DNA from 3 places in the Mesorhizobium sp. CNPSo 4688 genome. Region 2 is predicted to be linked to each of the others. Evidence: riboswitches for the same ligand, from Rfam matches in the RefSeq annotation. Region 2 holds a riboswitch; each other region holds the start of a gene.

Region 1 (6,177 bases), on a different contig from region 2:
ATCTTTGTTTTCTTGCCGTGTGCGCTGCTGGCACTTGCCGGCCCTGCCGCCGCGCAAGACAGCGGCGAGGGCACTCCTCCCGTGCCTTGCCAGGCGCAGCCCCAGGATGGCGGCCAGCAGCCGCCCCTGGCCGATGACGGCAGTGGCAATTCGACCGCCAATCTTGGTTCTTGCGGCGGCGTCCTCCAACCGCCGCCCAGCGGTGACCAGGGCATGACGCAGCCGCCGCCGGACCAGGGAAAAACACCGGTGATCAAGCCCGGCGAGGTGCCTGTGCAGCCACCGAAGCAATGACCTTGCTTGAGGTCTCTACAGTGTGGACCGGGGCCGGCCAGTTCCAGCCTTGGCCAGGCGCAGCGCCGTCACCGGATCAATGCCGGTCCAGGCAATGCCGGCCGTCTCCGTAAAGGCTGTGAACGCCCGCCGCGCCTGGTCCTTGGTCACGTGTCCAGCCCTTGCCATTTCGCAGGCCCTCAGCGCCGTTTCGTAAATCTTGCCGCGCCTGGCGTGCGGCCATTCCTGAAGAAAATTCTGCATCTCGGCCAGCGTGGTGATGTCGCGTCGGGAGCCGGCGCCGACGGCAATTGCCACCGGATTTTGCAGCGGCATATCGTCCATTTTGAAGGTCTCCTGAGGATCATCCTCTAATGCGAATCATGCCTGTGCGTTCCAGCAGCAATGGAACCGATCAATTAGTCTCCACTTACGGAACTAGACCGTACCGGAGGCGTTTGTCTCCAGGAGCCCGCCAATTTGATCCGTGTTGTTTTCGCCTCGTGCGGGAGCTCGGCGGAGCTCGCCAACAACGACAGGAGACGAAGATGAAAACCGTCCTTATTCCAGCAGTCGCCGGGCTCGCCATGATGGCAGGTCTCGGTGTTGCCGTGGCCGACGAGGTCATTGTCACGCAGCCGGCGCAGCAGCAGGTGATCATCACCCCTGAACAGCGCACGGTCGTGCACCAATACGTAAAAAAACATCCGCTGGCCTCGGTTAGTCTTCTCGGCGTTGAGTTGAATGTCGGCTCCGCCTTGCCCGACACCGTCGAACTGCAGGAGGTTCCTGACGTTCAGTACAGATATGCTGTGGTCGACAACCATACAGTGTTGGTCGATCCCAGCACGCGCAGGATCGTTGAGGTGGTCGAATAACGCTGACCACAACTGACCGAACCACCAATACGGCCCTGTCGTTCATCCCAAAAGGGGCGGCAGGGCCGAATGATGAAAGGAGCATTACCCCATGTTGCCGCATGTCGAGACCAACGTGGCGGCGTGTTGCGACAAGCTGTTGGCTGAGCGCAGCACCGCGCTGTTGTCGATGAGGGAAGCGATTGAGCTGCTGCGGGAGCGCACCGGCACGGATCGGTCGGATGCCGACCTCGCCGGGCTGATCACCAAGAAAGCGGCGCTGCTCGGCGTTGCGATCGTTTCCGATCCGCATTGAAAGCACACTCAAGACGCCGGCTCAAATTTCGGCTAATGTTTTCGTGGAATCTGGACCCAACCATCGGACCCAACCACGGAGGCTTAAGTGACGGACGACAGACAGGACCGCATTCGCCAGCGCGCACATGAGATTTGGGAACAGGCCGGCCGCCCAGAAGGCGCGCATCAGGAGCACTGGGAACAGGCCACGGCCGAAATAGATGGTGCGGCCGCCAAACCGAAGAAGACGGCGAAGAAGGCTGCTGCGAAGCCCGTCAAGGCCGACGCCAAGCCCAAGGCTGCAAAGCCGGCGGCCGCAAAGTCCGGCAAAGCCAAGTCGAAATAGGCAAGGGCAGAATTCGCCCGGGCGGCCTCGTTCTGGATGTCGCCGTTCGGCGCACCCGGGTCCGACGAATTGCGCCCCCAACGGGGAGCGCAATTCATTGCGCATGAAGATCGCGTGATACCCTATGCCTCCCAGGCATAACTCGACAGGGCAAAGCGGATACCGGCAGCTGTCATGACCAGTTCGCATTCGGTGATCTGGCGCAGGTGGCGCAGATAGCGCGCCACCGTCTGCGGCAGCCAGCCGGCGCAGGCTTCGACATAGGCGCGGCTGTGAACGAGCGTGCCGGTCGACAGCCTCTCGTCCTTCTCGGCAATCACTTTCAAATATTGGCGGATGAAACGAATATCGTCGGCGATGTCCTGGCTGGCCATTCGCCATGCTCCGGCAACGCGTTCACGCTGGTCGAGCGACAAGGGCGGCAGCAGCGGCAGCGACAACAGCGGGCGGGAGAGGTCGGCGAAGGCGGCATGGTTCGCTGTGCTCACGGAATTCCCCTTGTTGAAAGGAAATATCGTACTTTATGTACGATATTTCGTCAAGGATGACGCGTACAATTTGAACGAATTCAACTTTCGAAATGATGCGGATTTTCCTGAAGCCAAGAAACCTGGCCCAACACACTTCGCGATGACAGTCGAAAAATGCTCTTCCCCAATGCCTCGAACAGTGCTTTAACCCGCCCATCCACAGGGGTGCTCCGTACGGTCGGGGCTGAGATGAGGGCGGCAAGCCTTCGGACCCTAAAGCTGATCTGGATAATACCAGCGGAGCGAGGCGGGCGATGTTTTCCGGTGCACAGATTTCCCTTTATCCCATGACCGACGATTTCGTCGGCGTCATCCTTGGCGCGCTCGGCGCGCTCGATCCCTGGCGCGACCGGCTGAGGATCGAGACCGACGACATCTCGACGCTTCTGGTCGGGCCGCCCGAGGTGTTGTTTCCAGCCATGCGCGACCTGTTCGTGGCGGCCGCCAAAAGCGGCAAGCACTGCGTGCTTTCGGCTGCAGTTTCACGCGGTTGCCCGGGTGAGCCCGACGATCCGATCTGCCGCTCCGACGAGACCGGCGGACCCGCCATTGCGCTGGACGAGCGCAAGCTCGCCGCGATCCGCGCCGTCCAGGCTACGCCATCGACCGACCAGCCGGTGGCAGCACAGTTCTCGCTCTATGTGATGGGCACGGGCGACCATATGGACGAGATTTATGGCTGCATCGATTTCCTGAAGCAGTCCGGCGTCTTTGAACGCTCGAAGAACTTCTGCACCAAATTGCGTGGCGATGCCGGCGCGGTGTTTGCAACGCTCACTGAGGCCTTCTGCCGCTTCGGCCCGGGCGCCGGCCACGTCACCCTCGACATCACGATTTCGGCGAACAGCCCGAGCGCCGTCTGAGCCGCGTCTTTGCGCGCGCCGTTGAGGGAAATTGTCGTGGCTGTTTTGTCCAACCCATTGCGTGGGGGAGATGCCTCCGCTTCTGATCAGCGAGGCGGAGTGGAATCTTCTGCGATTGACGAAGGCCGCGATGCCAGCGAATCTCCCCCCTCGAGGGGGAGATGGCCGGCAGGCCAGAGGGGGTCCGAGCGCGTGGAGCGCCGACGTCCTCCTCGCGTCGGTAGGGCGTGGGCGCTCTATGCGAGACGACCCCCTCTGTCGCCTTCGGCGACATCTCCCCCTCAAGGGGGGAGATTCGCTGGCATCGCCAAGGCCATCCCCGCAGCCATCTCCTTCGCCCTGCTCCTTGCGGCCTGGGAGCTCTACGCCCGCTATGGCGGCGTCACGCATGGCATGCTGCCGGCGCCGTCGCGCGTGCTGCTGCAGGCCTGGGAAAACCGCGGCGCCCTTGCCGACAACACGCTTCCCACCATCCGCGCCACATCAGCGGGCTTCGCCTGCTCGTTGATTGCCGCCTTCGTGCTTTCGGCGCTGGTGGATTTTCTGGCCCCGCTGCGCCGAGCGCTCTTCCCGCTGCTGATCGTCAGCCAGACCTTGTCGCTGGTCGCCATCGCGCCGCTCATAGTGCTGTGGTTCGGCTTCGGGCTGATGCCGAAAATCCTGCTCGTCGCACTGGTCACTTTCTTCCCGATGATGGTGGCGCTGGTCGAAGGCTACGCTGCAACGAGCAAGGAGATTGCCCAGATGCTCGCCGCCATGGGGGCAGGGCGCTGGCGCATCTTCTGGCTGGCGCGTTTGCCTTCGGCGCTGCCCTATTTCTTCGCCGGGCTGCGCATCTCCATCACCTATGCCGTGGTCGGCGCGATCTTCGCCGAATATGCGGGGGCGGCGAAGGGGTTGGGCATCTACATGCTCAACGCCAAGAACAATTTCCGCCCCGATCTGGTGCTCGCCGCGGTCGCCGTCAGCGCGGCGCTCACGCTTGCTTTGTTCGGCCTTGCGGTGCTCATCCAGCGCCTCGCAATGCCCTGGGAACATGCGGGGAGCGAGAGCCGCGACCGCAAGCCTTCGGGAGAGAGCCAATGACACGGCTCGAACTCCGCGATATCAGCAAAAGCTTCGGCGCGCTGGAGGTGCTCGCGGGCATTTCGCTCCACGTCGCGGCCGGCGAGTTCGTTTCTATTCTCGGGCCCTCCGGCGCCGGCAAGTCGACACTGTTCCAGCTGCTGACCGGTGCGCTGAAAGGCGAGGGCGACATGCGCTTCGACGGTGCGCCACTCGACGACCATGGCCGCCATTTCGCCTTCATGCCGCAGCGCGACGCGCTGATGCCGTGGCGGCGCGTCATCGACAATGTGACGCTGGGGCTGGAGGTGCAGGGCATGAAGCGCCGCGAGGCGCGCGAGCAAGTCGCGCCGCTGTTCGCCGAATTCGGCCTTGCCGGTTTCGAGCGCGCCTGGCCGGCAGAGCTCTCCGGCGGCATGCGCCAGCGCGCCGCGCTTTTGCGCACAGTGGTGCAGCAACGCGACATGCTGCTGCTCGACGAGCCCTTTGGCGCGCTGGATGCGCTGACACGCGCGGCCATGCAGCGCTGGCTGGAAGGCATGTGGCAGCGTCATCGCTGGACGGCGCTGCTGATCACCCATGACGTGCGTGAAGCGGTGTACCTGTCGGACCGCATTTATCTCCTGTCGGCGCGGCCGGCCCGCATCATCAGCGAGATTGCCGTGCCGCTGCCGCGCCCGCGCGCCGCCGGCAGCGATGCCGCGCGCCAGGCCGCTGCGCTCGAAGCCGAAATCCTCGACACGCTGCTCAATCCTGGGACTGACCGAGCTTCGTTCCCGCAGACCGCTCAAAGGAGATCATCATGACCAAATTCACCCGCCGGCAAGCCTTGCTGCTGACGCTGGCCGCCGGACTGCCGCTGGCCTCGCGCGCTCATGCGGCTGCGCAAAAAGTCACCGTCGCGCTCGACTGGACGGTCAACACCAACCACATCGGCCTGTTTGTTGCTCGCGACAAAGGTTTTTACGACGAGGCCGGGCTCACCGTCGACATCCTGCCTTATGGCGATACCGGCGCCGGCACGCTGGTTGCCAACCGCATCGCCGATTTCGGCATTGCCGGCGTCGGCCTGTTCACCCAGCGCGCCGCCGGCGCCGACCTCAAGGCGGTTTACGCCGTGGTGCAGCAAGAGACCGGCCGGCTGGTCTTCAACGCGGATCGCAGCGAGATCAAGAGCCCGAAGAATCTCGACGGCCTGACCTATGGCGGCTTCGGCAGCGCCTGGGAAAACACGCTGATCTCGACCATTATCCGCCACGATGGCGGCAAGGGCAGTTTCGAGACGGTGACGCTCGGCACCTCGGCCTATGAGGCGCTGGCCAACGGCTCGGTCGATTTCACGCTGGAAGTCTCGACCTGGGAAGGCGTCGATGCCGAACTGAAGGGCATCAGGCAGCGCGGCTTCCGCTATGCCGATTATGGTGTGCCCGACGAGCACACCACCGTCATCTGCTCCAGCGATGCCTATCTCCAGGCAAACCCGAAAGCGGCGTCGGCCTTCGTCGAGGCTACGCGGCGCGGCTATCAGTTTGCCGTCGATCATCCGCAAGAAGCCGGCGATCTGCTGATCGCGTCCAACAAGGACGCGCTGACCGACCCGGCGCTGATCCACGCTTCGCTGAAGATGCTGGTCGAGGGGCACTTCCTCAGAAGCGAGGCCGGCGTTATCGGCACAATCGACAAGGCCAAGGTCGAGGCGATGGGAGATTATCTCTTCAACGCCGGCATATTGCTCGACGCCGACGGCAAGGCGCTGAAGGAGCGACCGGATTTTGGAGCGTATTTCACGAACGAGTTTTTGGGGGCGTAATCTCCCCCCTCGAGGGGGAGATGGCCGCGAAGCGGCCAGAGGGGGTCGGTCCGACTGGGCTCGACTTACCCCTGCAGATGGAGAGTCGGCGCTTCACGCGCGGCGACCCCCTCTGTCGCCTTCGGCGACATCTCCC
Region 2 (6,177 bases):
AGGTCTGGCCGCGCACATAGCCTTCTTCCGGCGTGTCGCCGTAGAGCAGGCCGTCAATGCCAGCCAGGAAGGAATCGCGGTCGCGCGTGCCGACGCCCGGCGCGCCGAACTGGCGGGCGTGGCGCTGAGCCAGATCGATGCGCTGCGGCGTGTTGGGGTGCGTGGCCAGGAAGTCGAGGCTGGCATCGGTGGCGCCTGATATCGAGCGGAAATCGGTATAGGCCGACATCGACTGCAGGAAGCGGCCGGCGGCATAGGGATCGTAGCCGGCTTCGCCGATCGACTTGATGCCGATGGCATCGGCCTCCAGCTCCTGGTTGCGCGAGAACTGCGCCAGCCTGAGCTTGCCGCGGATCAATGCCGCCTTGGCGGTCGGGCTGTCGCCGAGCACATCGGAGACCACCTTGGTCGCCAGGCCTTCCTCGGCCTCGAGCTGCTGGCGCTGCAGGCCATGGTTGGCGGTGACGTGGCCCATCTCATGCGCGATGACGGCGGCGAGTTCGGCCGAATCATTGGCCAACGCCAAGAGGCCGCGGGTGACATAGAGATAGCCGCCCGGCAGCGCGAAGGCGTTGACGTTGGGCGAATTGAGGATGGTGATGCGATAGGTCTGGGTCGGATTGGCCGACACCACGGTCAGGCTGCCGACGACCTTGGCCACCATCCGCTCGAGCTTGGGATCGGAATATTCGCCGCCATAGGTGGCAAGGATGCGCGGATGCTGCGCCTTCGCCAGTTCGGCGAGCTTGCTGTTGGCGGCGACATTGTCGACCGTGATCGGCTTGTCGGAAGGCTGGAAGCCGGATTCCTGCACTTCCGGAGGCGTGAACATCTGGCAACTGGCCAGTGCCACGGCAAGGCCGGCCAGCGCAAGGAAGCGCGCCAGCGGCCTGCGTCTCAAAGTGTCAGTGCCGGTCGACAGCACGGCGTCCCTTCAGCTCTCGGCGCATGACCTGGACCCAGGGGTCCGCGCCAGCGAAAATCGAATTTTCGGTGGCGATCCTGCACAAATCAAAAAACCTACAGCGTTTTACGCATCCGGATGGATGCGGCGCTGTAGGGGGCAAATCACGGCTCGTGCCGGACCAGTACTGGGCGGACCTAGCCACATCAGCTGGACCATGGCAAGCAAGCGCCACATCACCTGTAGCCGGTTTGGTCGTAAATTATGTCCGCTTCCGGGCAATATCGCGTGATCCGCCCGAACTTGCGCCGATATAGCGCCGAAACGCTTCAGGACCAGTGCCGTCGAAAAAATCGGCGGCAGTTCCCGTCGCGGCAACCCTGCCATTGTCCAGAAAAACCATGTCCTCGCCGATGCGTCGCGCGTCTTCCGGCTGATGCGTGACGAACAACACCGTCATCGCCCGCTCGGCATGGACGCCGGCCACGAGGTCGAGCATGTCGTCGCGCAGTGCGGGCCCAAGCGAGGCGAACGGCTCGTCGAGCAACAGCACCGGCCGATCGCGCACCAGCACGCGGGCGAGCGCCACACGCTGCCTTTCGCCGCCGGAGAGTTCGCGCGGCAGGCGCTTTTCCTTACCGGCAAGGCCGACACGGCTCAGGGCCTCGGCGATTGCGGCGCGGTCGGTTTGCGTCAGGCTAAGCGATGGCGAGCGGCCGAGGCCGACATTCTTCTCGACCGAGAGATGGGCAAACAGATTGTTTTCCTGGAACACCATCGACACCGGCCGCGCCGACGGCGGCCTGGCGCTGACATCGGCGCCGCCGATCAGCACGCGGCCGGATTGCGGCGTCTCGAAGCCGGCCACCAGGTTGAGCAGGGTCGACTTTCCCGAACCGCTCGCCCCCATGATGGCGGTGATTTTCGAGGCAGTGAACTCGACATCGAACAGGAACGGCGTCTCGCCATAGCTGAACGCGACCTGGTTCAGCCGCACGGCCGCGCCTTTGTTGGCGGAATTCACGATCTTTCTCCCCGTCCCAGCCAATCCGCGGCGACCACCAGTGCGAGGCAGACCGCCCCGAGCAGCAAAGCCAGCCCGGCAGCGTCGGCTGTGCGGTAGCTGCCCATGCGCGCCAAGAGGAGATAGGGCAAGGTCTGCACCGAATCGCTGCCGAACAGCGCGATGACGCCAAGATCGCCGAGCGACAGCGCCATGGCGAAGGCAAAGCCGGTGGCCAGCGGCCGCCGCAGCGACGGCCAATCGACCAGCCGCAGCCGGTTCCAGCCCGAAATGCCGAGCTGTGCGCACAGCTTTTCATGGCGCTCGCTTGCCGCATCATAGGCCGGACGCAGCGCGCGGATGGCGAAGGGCATCGCCATCACCGCGTTGACGGTGACGACCATGACCGGCGCGATGGCAAAGACATCGCTGATCGTGCGCAGCAAGAGAAACCAGCCGGCGCCGATGACGATGGGCGGCACGACGAGGACAAAGCCGGCGCCGGTGTCGGTGGCATGTTCGAGCAGTGAGCGGGCGCCGCCACGGCGGTGTAGGGACAGCGCCCGGCGCGCCATGATCAGCGACAGCGATAGCGACAGCGATAGCAGCGCCGCCAGCAGGCCGAGACCGGCGCTGGTCAGCGTCGCCTGGCGCACCGCGCTCTCGCCGGCCAGCCGGCCGAGATCGGCGCCAAGGCCTGAAATGAAGGTGGCGGCCATCGGCCCGGCGACGAACAGCAAGGCGAGCACGATCAGGGCCGCGTTGAGCGCCGTTTCAGTTGTGCCGGCCGAGAGATAGCGGCGCGGCGCCACGGGCAGGTTGGCGTCGCCGGTCACATTGGCGCCAAGCCGCGTCAGCGCCAGCACGACGGCAAAGGTCAGCGCAATCTGGAGCAATGTCAGCGTCACCGCCCGCGCGGGATCGAAGTCGAAGCGCAGCGCCTGGTAGATGGCGACCTCCAGCGTCGTCGCCGCCGGCCCGCCGCCGAGGATGAGGACGATGGTGAAGGAGGTGATGCAAAGCATCAAGACAAGGCCGGCGACGCCCGGCAAAGCCGACCGCAGCACCGGCCATTCGATCAACCGGAAGGCCGCGCTCGCCCCCATGTCGAGTTGGCTTGCCAGCCGCCATTGATCGGCAGGCACCGTGCCCAGCGCTTCGAGGAACAGCCGCGCCGCCAGCGGCAGGTTGAAGAACACATGCGCGACGAGGATGCCCGACAGGCCGTATATATCAGGCCAGCTTTGGCCACCGATCGCGGCGAAGTAGCCGGCCCGGCCATAGAGCGCCAAGATGCCGAGTGCCGCGACAATGGCCGGCAAGGCCAGGGGCACGGTGAACAGCTGGAGGATGAAGCCACGGCCCAAGAAGCGCGGATGCCGCGACAGGGCGCGGGCGACGAAGAGCGCTGGGGCGACGGAAAGCAGCGTCGAGAGTGCCGCCTGCCACAGGGTGAATCGGGTGACGCGCAGGAGATAGAGATCGAAGGCGGAGGCAGCACCGCGGAGGTCGTGCGCGCCTTCGAGGATGAGGCCCGCGAAGGCGCCACCGATCAGCAGCGCGATTGCCGCAAGCGCGACAATGCCGGCGGCGATGCGGGGGTCAGAAGGTGCGCGCTTTCCACCCTCCCCCTTGTGGGGAGGGTCGGGGCGCGGATGCCGCGAAGCGGTATCCGCGAACCGGGGTGGGGGGGAGGCGGTAGTCAACGTTGCAACCCCCACCCCGCTCCGCTTCGCGGATCGACCCTCCCCACAAGGGGGAGGGTGAAGACCGCCGTCACTTGCTCATCACCGCCAGCCATTCATCGACCCAGGCCTTGCGGTTGGCCGCAACCTCTTCCGGGCTAAACAGCAGCGTCTTTGCCGGCTTGACCAGTTTGTCGAAGGCCGGGTTGAGCGGCTTGTCGGTTTTCCCTGCCGGGAACATCCAGTTGGTCTCGGGAATGACATTCTGGAATTTCGGCCCGGTCATGAAGGCCAGAAACTTTGCCGCCAGCGGGTTCTTTGCCCCGGTGGTGGTGATGCCGGCAACCTCGATCTGCAGGTATTCGCCTTCCTCGAAAGACGCCGCCTGGTAGCGCTCGGTGTTCTCGGCCACCATGTGGTAGGCTGGCGATGTCGTATAGGACAGCACCATCGGCGCCTCGCCCTTGGTGAACAGGCCGTAGGCCTCGCTCCAGCCCGGCGTCACCGTCAGCACCTTCGGCTTGAGCTTCGCCCAGGCTTCCGGCGCCTTGTCGCCATAAACCGACTTGACCCAGAGCAGCAGGCCGAGACCCGGCGTCGAGGTGCGCGGGTCCTGGATGACGATCTTGTCGGCGGCATCGCCTTCGACCAGGTCCTTCAGACTCTTGGGCGGGTTCTTCAGCTTTTCGGTGTCGTAGACGACGGCGAAATAACCGTAGTCGAAGGGGACGAAGGTATCGTCACTCCAGCCGCCCGGCACGCTGTTCTCAGCCACCGCGCCATGCGGGACAAACAGGCCGGAGGTCTTGGCTTCTGCGGTGAGGTTGGTGTCGAGGCCAAGCACGATATCGGCCTTGGTCGACGCGCCTTCCAGCTTGACGCGATTGAGCAGCGCAACGCCGTCGGCGACCGAGACGAAATCGACGCTGCAGCCGCATTCGGCCTCGAATTCCTTCTTCACCGCAGGACCCGGGCCCCAGTCGGCGGTGAAGCTCTCGTAGGTGTAGACGGTGAGTTTGTCCTGCGCGGACGCAGGGCTTGCCAAAAGCGAAACAGCAAGACCCAGGGCTGGGACAAGATGGGACAAAATCATGCGCATCGGCGCCTCCTTCATTCGTGTTGACAGGAATTGAGGCGTCGGGCTGTCCGAAGCGTCTAATCCCTCCGCCGGTACAAGCCGGATCAGGTTCAGCGGGTTGGCGAGACTGCCTCTCAGCCGGTCCGCTAAGATCGCGTCCGGCACCCCGTTAGAGCATTTCGACACATAGGCCCGGCCAAGGTGCCACGCAAGCGGAAGTTTGCCAGAGCATGATCCCGAAAAGTGGGAACCGGTTTCCGGAAAAAAGATCATGCTCCAACAAAGAGCGGAGGCGAGGCCCGGCCTTCCGTTTCGCCGGCGGGGCTGGTAAGGGCCACCGGATATGAGCACATTCACCATCCTGCTTGGCGGCGATCTCATCCGCACGCCGCGGCTCGACCGCCAGGTCGAGGGCTCGCGCATCATCGCCGCCGACGCCGGCATCGGCCATGCCCGGATGCTCGGCCTGATGCCGGAGCTATGGGTGGGCGACTTCGATTCCGTGCCGGCGGACCTGCCCGCCGATCTCGCCGCCGTGCCGCGCCAGGTATTTCCGCCGGAGAAAGACAAGACCGACGGCGAGCTGGCCATCGCCGCCGCACTGGAACGCGGCGCCACCAGCCTTGTGCTGGTCGGGGCTTTCGGCGGCAAACGCGCCGACCATGCGCACCTGCATCTGGCGCTCAGCCTGCGGCTGGCCGAGGCCGGCACGAAAGTGTTGTTGACCAGCGGCGCGCAGGAGGGGGTGCCCTTGCTGCCCGGCAAGGCCGGCTTCGACTATGCCGACGGCACGCTGTTTTCGGTGCTTGGCTTTTCCGATCTTTCGGGCCTCACCGTTTCCGGCGCCAAGTGGCCGCTCGACCATGTCGAGGTCGCCTTCGGCTCGTCGTTGACCATCTCCAACGAGGTCAAGTCCAAGACCGGGGGCGGCCTCGAAATCGCGCTCGGCCATGGCCGCGCCCTGCTGCTCGCTCATCCCTACCCCTTGCCTGAAAGCTGACATGGCCCCGCCACTTCTCAACCTCGACGGGATAAAGCTGACCTTCGGCGGCACGCCGCTGCTCGACGGCGCCGAACTCACCGCCTCCGCCGGCGACAAGATCGCGTTGGTCGGCCGCAACGGCTCCGGCAAGTCGACGCTGCTCAAGATCGCCGCCGGGCTGATCGAGCCGCAGGACGGCGAGGTGTTCCGCCAGCCTTCGGCGACGGTGCGCTATCTCCCGCAAATGCCCGACATGGAGGGCTTTGCCAATGTGCGCGCCTATGTCGAGGCCGGGCTCGGGCCTGCCGACGATCCCTACCGCGCCACCTATCTGATGGAGCATCTCGGCCTCATCGGAACCGAGAACCCCAACGACCTCTCGGGCGGCGAAGCGCGCCGTGCCGCCCTTGCACGTGTGATGGCGCCGGAGCCCGATATTCTGCTGCTTGATGAGCCGACGAACCATCTCGATTTGTCGGTCATCGAATGGCTGGAAGAGGAACTCGTCCGCACCTCGTCGGCCCT
Region 3 (6,177 bases), on a different contig from region 2:
CGTGCTATTCCGGCGCCCCCGCTGGAGTCCGACCCACCGACGACAAGCACATAAGGGTCATTCAGCGCCATTGATCTGTCTTTTTGATCCATTCTCGCGTGCGCGCCTCGGGGTCGTCATTCAGCGTGATGTCGGTGACCACGGCCGCGCTGTCCGCGCCGGCCGCGAAGACGCCGTCGAGCCGGTCAGGATTAAGGCCGCCAATAGCGACCAACGGGATCGGCGCAACCCGGCGCTTCCAGTCGTTGATCCGTTCGACGCCTTGCGGGCCCCATTTCATCGTCTTCAGGATGGTCGGATAAATCGGGCCGAGCGCGATGTAGTCGGGTCCGGCGGCGATAGCCGTTTCCAGTTCGACATCATCATGCGTGCTGAGCCCGAGCCTCACGCCGGCCGCCCGTATCGCCAAGAGGTCGGCGGTCTGCAAATCCTCTTGGCCGAGATGGACGAAGTCGCAGCCTTCCTCGATCGCCAGGCGCCAATGGTCGTTGACGATAAGAAGGCATTGGTGCTCGGCGCATAAAGCCTTCGCTGTCCGGATATCAGTGCGCAATCCGGCCTCATCCATGGTCTTGATCCGAAGCTGAACCAGCCTGACACCGAGCGGCACCAGACGTTCGATCCAGGCAGAGCTGTCGACGATCAGGTAGAAAGGATCGAGCTTCATGAAAACACCGCCCTGCCGATCGTCGGCGTCGACGGCACGGCGAGGTCGCGCGGCTCGAGCATTCCCGAGCTGAAAGCTTCACGACCACCCTCGACCGCCTTGCCGAACGCGCGCGCCATGCCGACCGGATCAGCCGCCTTGGCGACCGCCGTGTTCAGGAGCACGGCGTCAAAGCCGAGTTCCATGACGGTTGCCGCGTGCGACGGCCGTCCGAGCCCCGCATCCACAATCAGCGGGATGCTTGGGAAATGTCCGCGCATCGAGCGCAGCGCCGTGATGTTGACCGGTCCGAGGGCGGAACCGATCGGCGCGCACCACGGCATCAAGACCCTGCAGCCCGCCACCAGCAGCCGCTCGGCGACGACAAGGTCATCGGTGGTATAGGGGAATACATCAAAACCGTCCTCGCTCAGGATTCGGGCGGCTTCGACCAGGCCGAACACGTCTGGCTGCAGCGTGTCATGGTTGCCGATCACTTCGAGCTTGATCCAGTTCGTGCCGAAGACCTCGCGGGCCATTTTCGCGGTGGTGACCGCCTCCTTGACGGAGTGGCAGCCAGCGGTATTGGGCAGGACTTTTACGCCCAGCGAGCGGATCAACGACCAGAATTGTTCGCCAGCCCTGCCGCCTGCCATCTCACGCCGCAACGAGACGGTGACCACCGAGGTGCCCGACGCCTTGACGGCATCGGCAAGGATGGCCGGCGAAGGATATTGAGCGGTGCCAAGAAGCAGGCGCGACTGAAGGGCCGCTCCATAAAGCTCGAGCATGGTTTAGCCTCCCTGCATGGGCGAGAGGATTTCAATCCGGTCGCCGTCGCTCAACTGGAATTCCGCCCGGTTGGCTTTGTGCACCAGGTCGCTGTTGACGGCAGTGGCGAGCCAATCGCCCTCATAGTCGAGCGCGGCAAGCAGCTCCGCCAGCGTGGTTGCGGCAACCTCATGCGCTTCGCCGTTGACGATCAGGTTCATGAGCAAGTTCCTTGTCTTGATTGAAAACCAGGTCGGCAGCCTGGCGCGCCATGGCGGGGGCGAGGAGAAAACCATGGCGATAGAGTCCATTGATCGCGACGGTAGTTCCACGTGCCTCGACGCGCGGCAGGTTGTCGGGGAAGGCTGGACGGACGCCGACACCGGTTTCAACGATCTCGGCCTCGCCAAAGGCCGGATGGAGGGCATAGGCGGCACCCAGCAGCTCCATCATGGAACGCGCCGTGACTGGTCCGGCGGACTGGCTCTCAATCATCGTCGCGCCGATCATGAAACTGTGGTCGGTGCGCGGCACTGCATAGAGCGGAAAGCGCGGATGCAGCAGCCTGATCGGGCGCGACAGCGAGATATCAGCGGTGCGCAGGATCAGCATTTCGCCGCGAACGCCGCGCAGCCTGTCGTTGCCCGTCGCCGTTCCCTTGCAGTCGATCTGATGATCGAAACCGGAAAGCTGATCTGCGTCGGTGCCGAAGCGAAATTCGACGCCCATGGCTGTGAGCTTTCCGTGCAGCGCCACTATCGCCTGGCGTGGGTCGAGATGGGCCTCGCCGGGGAAGAAAAGGCCGCGCCGAAAGCGGCCGGCGAGATCTGGCTCCAGAAGCGCTATTTCGTTTTCATCGACACGCCGGTACCCTGACGTGCGGCTGGCAAACCGGTCGAGTTCGCCCGCGTCGCGCGGGGACGCGACGACCAGTGTTCCGGCCCGTGTCACCTGGCCAGGCGTTGCCGCCTCCCACCAGTCGGCCGCGCCGCGTCCAAGGTCCAGAACCGGCTGCTCGGCGCTTTCACGCTCGCACCATGGCGCCAGCATGCCGCCGGCAAACCACGACGCATTGCCACCGAGGCCATGCCGGGTCTCGACGACCTTGACCGTCGCGCCGCGGGCGGCGAGTTCGAGGGCGGTGGTGAGGCCGGCGACGCCGGCCCCTTTGACCAGCACCCTCATGATGGCGTCTGCACCCTTGCCATGAGTGGTGCACCGGTATTGTCCCCCGGCACATAGAGATCGCCGCCTTCGCGATATTTCGCCGCCATCGCTGCCATGCCTTCCTTCTGCGCCTCGGCGCGGATGTCGTGGGAAATGCGCATGGAGCAGAATTTCGGCCCGCACATCGAGCAGAAATGCGCCAGCTTGTGCGCCTCCTTGGGCAAGGTCTGGTCGTGGAAAGATCGTGCGGTTTCGGGATCGAGCGACAGGTTGAACTGGTCCTCCCAGCGGAACTCGAAGCGCGCGCGGGAAAGGGCATCATCCCTGACTTTCGCCGCCGGATGCCCCTTCGCCAGGTCGGCTGCATGCGCTGCTATCTTGTAGGTGATCACGCCGGTCTTGACATCGTTGCGATCGGGAAGGCCGAGATGCTCCTTCGGCGTGACGTAGCAGAGCATGGCGGTGCCGAACCAGCCGATCATGGCAGCACCAATGCCAGAGGTGATGTGGTCATAGCCGGGCGCGATGTCGGTCGTCAGCGGTCCAAGCGTATAGAAGGGCGCCTCACCGCAGACAGCGAGCTGCTTGTCCATGTTCTGCTTGATCTTGTGCATCGGCACGTGGCCGGGCCCCTCGATCATCACCTGGCAATCCTTCGCCCATGCGATCTGCGTCAGCTCGCCGAGCGTTTCCAGCTCGGCGAATTGCGCGGCATCGTTGGCATCGGCGATGGAGCCGGGGCGAAGGCCGTCGCCGAGCGAGAAGGACACATCGTAGGCGCGGCAGATGTCGCAGATCTCCGCGAAATGCTCGTAGAGGAAGCTTTCCCGGTGATGGTGCAGACACCATTTGGCCATGATCGAGCCGCCGCGCGAGACGATGCCGGTGACCCGGTCAACGGTCAGCGGGACGTAGTGCAGCCGCACGCCGGCGTGGATGGTGAAATAGTCGACGCCCTGTTCGGCCTGTTCGATCAGCGTGTCGCGGTAGACCTCCCAGGTCAGGTCCTCGGCAATGCCGTTGACCTTTTCGAGCGCCTGGTAAAGCGGCACCGTGCCGATCGGCACCGGCGCATTACGCACGATCCATTCGCGGATGTTGTGGATGTTGCGGCCGGTAGACAGGTCCATCACCGTGTCGGCGCCCCAGCGGATGGCCCAGACCATTTTTTCGACCTCGTCGGCCATCGACGAGGTGACGGCGGAATTGCCGATGTTGGCGTTGATCTTGACCAGAAAATTGCGCCCGATGATCATCGGCTCGCTCTCTGGGTGGTTGATGTTGGCTGGAATGATCGCTCGCCCGCGGGCCACTTCGTCGCGCACGAATTCGGACGTGACGAAATCGGGAATAGCGGCGCCGAAGCTTTCGCCGTCGCGCTGCAGCTTGCCGCGCATGATCTCGCGTCCAAGGTTCTCGCGAATGGCGACGAACTCCATTTCGGGCGTAATGATGCCGGCGCGCGCATAGGCGAGCTGTGTCACCGCCTTGCCGGCCTTGGCCCGGAGCGGCCGGTTGCGGACCGGAAATTCCGGCGTCAGGCGCTCGCCCGCCGCAAATCCGTTGTCTTCCGGCCGCACATGACGGCCGTCATAGGCTTCGACATCGCCACGCGCCGTAATCCATTCGTGGCGATGCCGGGCAAGGCCCTTTTCGATGCTGGTTTCGACAGCCGGGTCCGTATAGGGCCCGGATGGGTCGTAGACCGTTACGGGCGGCTCGCCGGCCGTCGGGTGAACAGAGATTTCGCGCATCGGCACTGCGATGTGCGGATGGAGGATACCGGGCTTATGGATTTTGCGGGAGGCAGGCAGCGGTCCCGTCGAAACGGCGGGGGTAAAGGCATTCATTGTGAGGCTCCTTTGCTCATGCATTGGAGACCCAGTTCTGTGCCGGAAGGATGAAAAGACGCTTTTGCGGGCCTGCCGAAACAGGACCTCGGGCGTGAACTCCCGCAAAGCGCTTGCACCGTCCCTACGCCAGTATGAACTGGATCAGGTTCAACGGGTCACTGCGCCGCGAAAGCTAGCAGTATCTCAGCCCCTTGCCGGGACTCCCCTGGTGAATGCGCCGAATTGAACGGGCCGGCGCCAGTTTGTCAAGCGCCTTCGGCCAGCCGTGGTGAGAGGCGACCGATCAAACCCAGGCGGAAAGACGCGCACGTATCGACAGCAAGTCACGCCTGGAGGAGCGGCGGAGCGCCCACGACAGGCGAGCCATCACCCGGATTCGAAACCCTTTTTCAGCACGGCATTTTCGGGGCTTTCTGAAACGGCGTTGCTGCCCGTCATCGGCAATCCCTCCGCGTGGACTAGACGCCCCGTTTGTTTCCCCACAACAGAACATGAAGCTGCGGCAGTACACGCGCCTCGAACCACCTGTCGCGGGTTACCTTTTCGACCAGCCATTCCATGCGTTTCATCACACCAGCCATGTCGATGAGCGCGTCTTCGTGACCGGGAGGCGGCGGCGTGTGATTGCCGGGCTGTAGATAGACGGGCAATTGCGGGTAGCGCGCCGCCGCGTCCTTCGCGTAGGCATAGTCATCGTCATCGAAGACGACGAGCTTGAGCGCCATCTGCGGCTTGTCCAGCGCCGCCTCGACGCAGGCGTCGAACGCGGCCCAATCTGTCGTCATTTCACTTGAGGGCGGCTTGGGGCTGAGCACCAGCACGTCGAGATTAGCGAACCATTGCTTCGGCACCGAACCTTGGGTTTCCAATGCAAAACGGTAGCCCTCGCCATGCCCGCGGTCGATCAGCGGGCCAAGCGGCTGGATAGCCGGATTGCCGCCCGACAGCGATACCATCACGGGCTGACCGCCGGAAAGCGCTATGACCTTTTCCCAAACCGCGTCGGGAGACATCATCTCCCAATCGTGGCGGAAGCGACTGTCCACCGCATGCAGGCTGTCGCACCAGGAACAGCGATAATCGCACCCGCCGGTTCTTACGAACACCGTCGGCAAGCCGATCAGCATGCCTTCGCCCTGAATGGTCGGCCCAAAAATCTCGCTCACGCGGATTTCGGGATGCAAGGGGCAAGTCATGGCCGGTATTCCGCCCAGGTTTTCGGCGTCTCGCTTACCCGCACGGCGGAGGTTTGTGGTAGCCGCACCTTGCACCAGTCGTAGAAGTGCCTGGCCAGACACTCCGCCGTGACACGGTCATGCCCCAGCACGTCGTTAAGATGGCGATGGTCGAACGTCCCATCGATGTAGTGCTTGAGCGAAGCCAGGTCTTGGTAGTCCCGCACAAAGCCATGTTCGTCCAGTTCGCCACCTGAAAGCTCTACTACGACGATGTAGTTGTGGCCGTGTAGACGCGCGCACTGATGATCGTGTGGCAAGGAGGTGAGCTGATGCGAGGCCGAGAAGTGGAACTCTTTGGTAATGCGGAACATCACGCGCTCCTGGTCTGGACAGCGTGGAGCCAGAAGTCCGCGTCCTCATAGTCTGTCGGGTCGGCAATGCCGGCCAGATCGAATGCTTCGCGCCGTTCGACGCATGTCCCGCAGCGACCACAATGACGTTCGCCGCCCTTGTAGCAGGACCAAGTCGCCTCGAACGGTGTTTGGTACTTTGCCCCCTCGCT

Evidence for each region. Region 2 has a riboswitch for thiamine pyrophosphate ahead of thiB (thiamine ABC transporter substrate binding subunit). Riboswitches for the same ligand answer to the same signal wherever they lie in the genome.
Region 1: it holds a riboswitch for thiamine pyrophosphate, as region 2 does, so the genes downstream of both, AC04SH_RS22780 (YkoF family thiamine/hydroxymethylpyrimidine-binding protein) here and thiB (thiamine ABC transporter substrate binding subunit) in region 2, are expected to answer to the same signal.
Region 3: it holds a riboswitch for thiamine pyrophosphate, as region 2 does, so the genes downstream of both, thiC (phosphomethylpyrimidine synthase ThiC) here and thiB (thiamine ABC transporter substrate binding subunit) in region 2, are expected to answer to the same signal.

The regions. Positions count from the first base shown of each region.
Region 1 covers NZ_JBWLUY010000011.1:258,128-264,304, forward strand. Annotated here, with positions in the region: gene AC04SH_RS22750 (hypothetical protein) at 1-294, shown strand, start outside; gene AC04SH_RS22755 (DUF982 domain-containing protein) at 310-618, opposite strand; gene AC04SH_RS22760 (DUF1236 domain-containing protein) at 822-1,151, shown strand; gene AC04SH_RS22765 (hypothetical protein) at 1,243-1,446, shown strand; gene AC04SH_RS22770 (DUF2934 domain-containing protein) at 1,534-1,773, shown strand; gene AC04SH_RS22775 (hypothetical protein) at 1,896-2,261, opposite strand; TPP riboswitch at 2,455-2,567, shown strand; gene AC04SH_RS22780 (YkoF family thiamine/hydroxymethylpyrimidine-binding protein) at 2,558-3,166, shown strand; gene AC04SH_RS22785 (ABC transporter permease) at 3,359-4,252, shown strand; gene AC04SH_RS22790 (ABC transporter ATP-binding protein) at 4,249-5,037, shown strand; gene AC04SH_RS22795 (ABC transporter substrate-binding protein) at 5,034-6,041, shown strand.
Region 2 covers NZ_JBWLUY010000002.1:36,955-43,131, forward strand. Annotated here, with positions in the region: gene AC04SH_RS03195 (M48 family metalloprotease) at 1-832, opposite strand, end outside; gene thiQ (thiamine ABC transporter ATP-binding protein) at 1,167-1,928, opposite strand; gene thiP (thiamine/thiamine pyrophosphate ABC transporter permease) at 1,925-3,502, opposite strand; gene thiB (thiamine ABC transporter substrate binding subunit) at 3,684-4,691, opposite strand; TPP riboswitch at 4,735-4,849, opposite strand; gene AC04SH_RS03215 (thiamine diphosphokinase) at 5,014-5,670, shown strand; gene AC04SH_RS03220 (ABC-F family ATP-binding cassette domain-containing protein) at 5,672-6,177, shown strand, end outside.
Region 3 covers NZ_JBWLUY010000015.1:27,454-33,630, reverse strand. Annotated here, with positions in the region: gene AC04SH_RS25910 (hydroxymethylpyrimidine/phosphomethylpyrimidine kinase) at 1-71, opposite strand, end outside; gene AC04SH_RS25905 (thiamine phosphate synthase) at 62-667, opposite strand; gene AC04SH_RS25900 (thiazole synthase) at 664-1,437, opposite strand; gene thiS (sulfur carrier protein ThiS) at 1,441-1,638, opposite strand; gene thiO (glycine oxidase ThiO) at 1,607-2,602, opposite strand; gene thiC (phosphomethylpyrimidine synthase ThiC) at 2,599-4,434, opposite strand; TPP riboswitch at 4,538-4,654, opposite strand; gene queE (7-carboxy-7-deazaguanine synthase QueE) at 4,896-5,633, opposite strand; gene queD (6-carboxytetrahydropterin synthase QueD) at 5,630-5,986, opposite strand; gene queC (7-cyano-7-deazaguanine synthase QueC) at 5,986-6,177, opposite strand, start outside.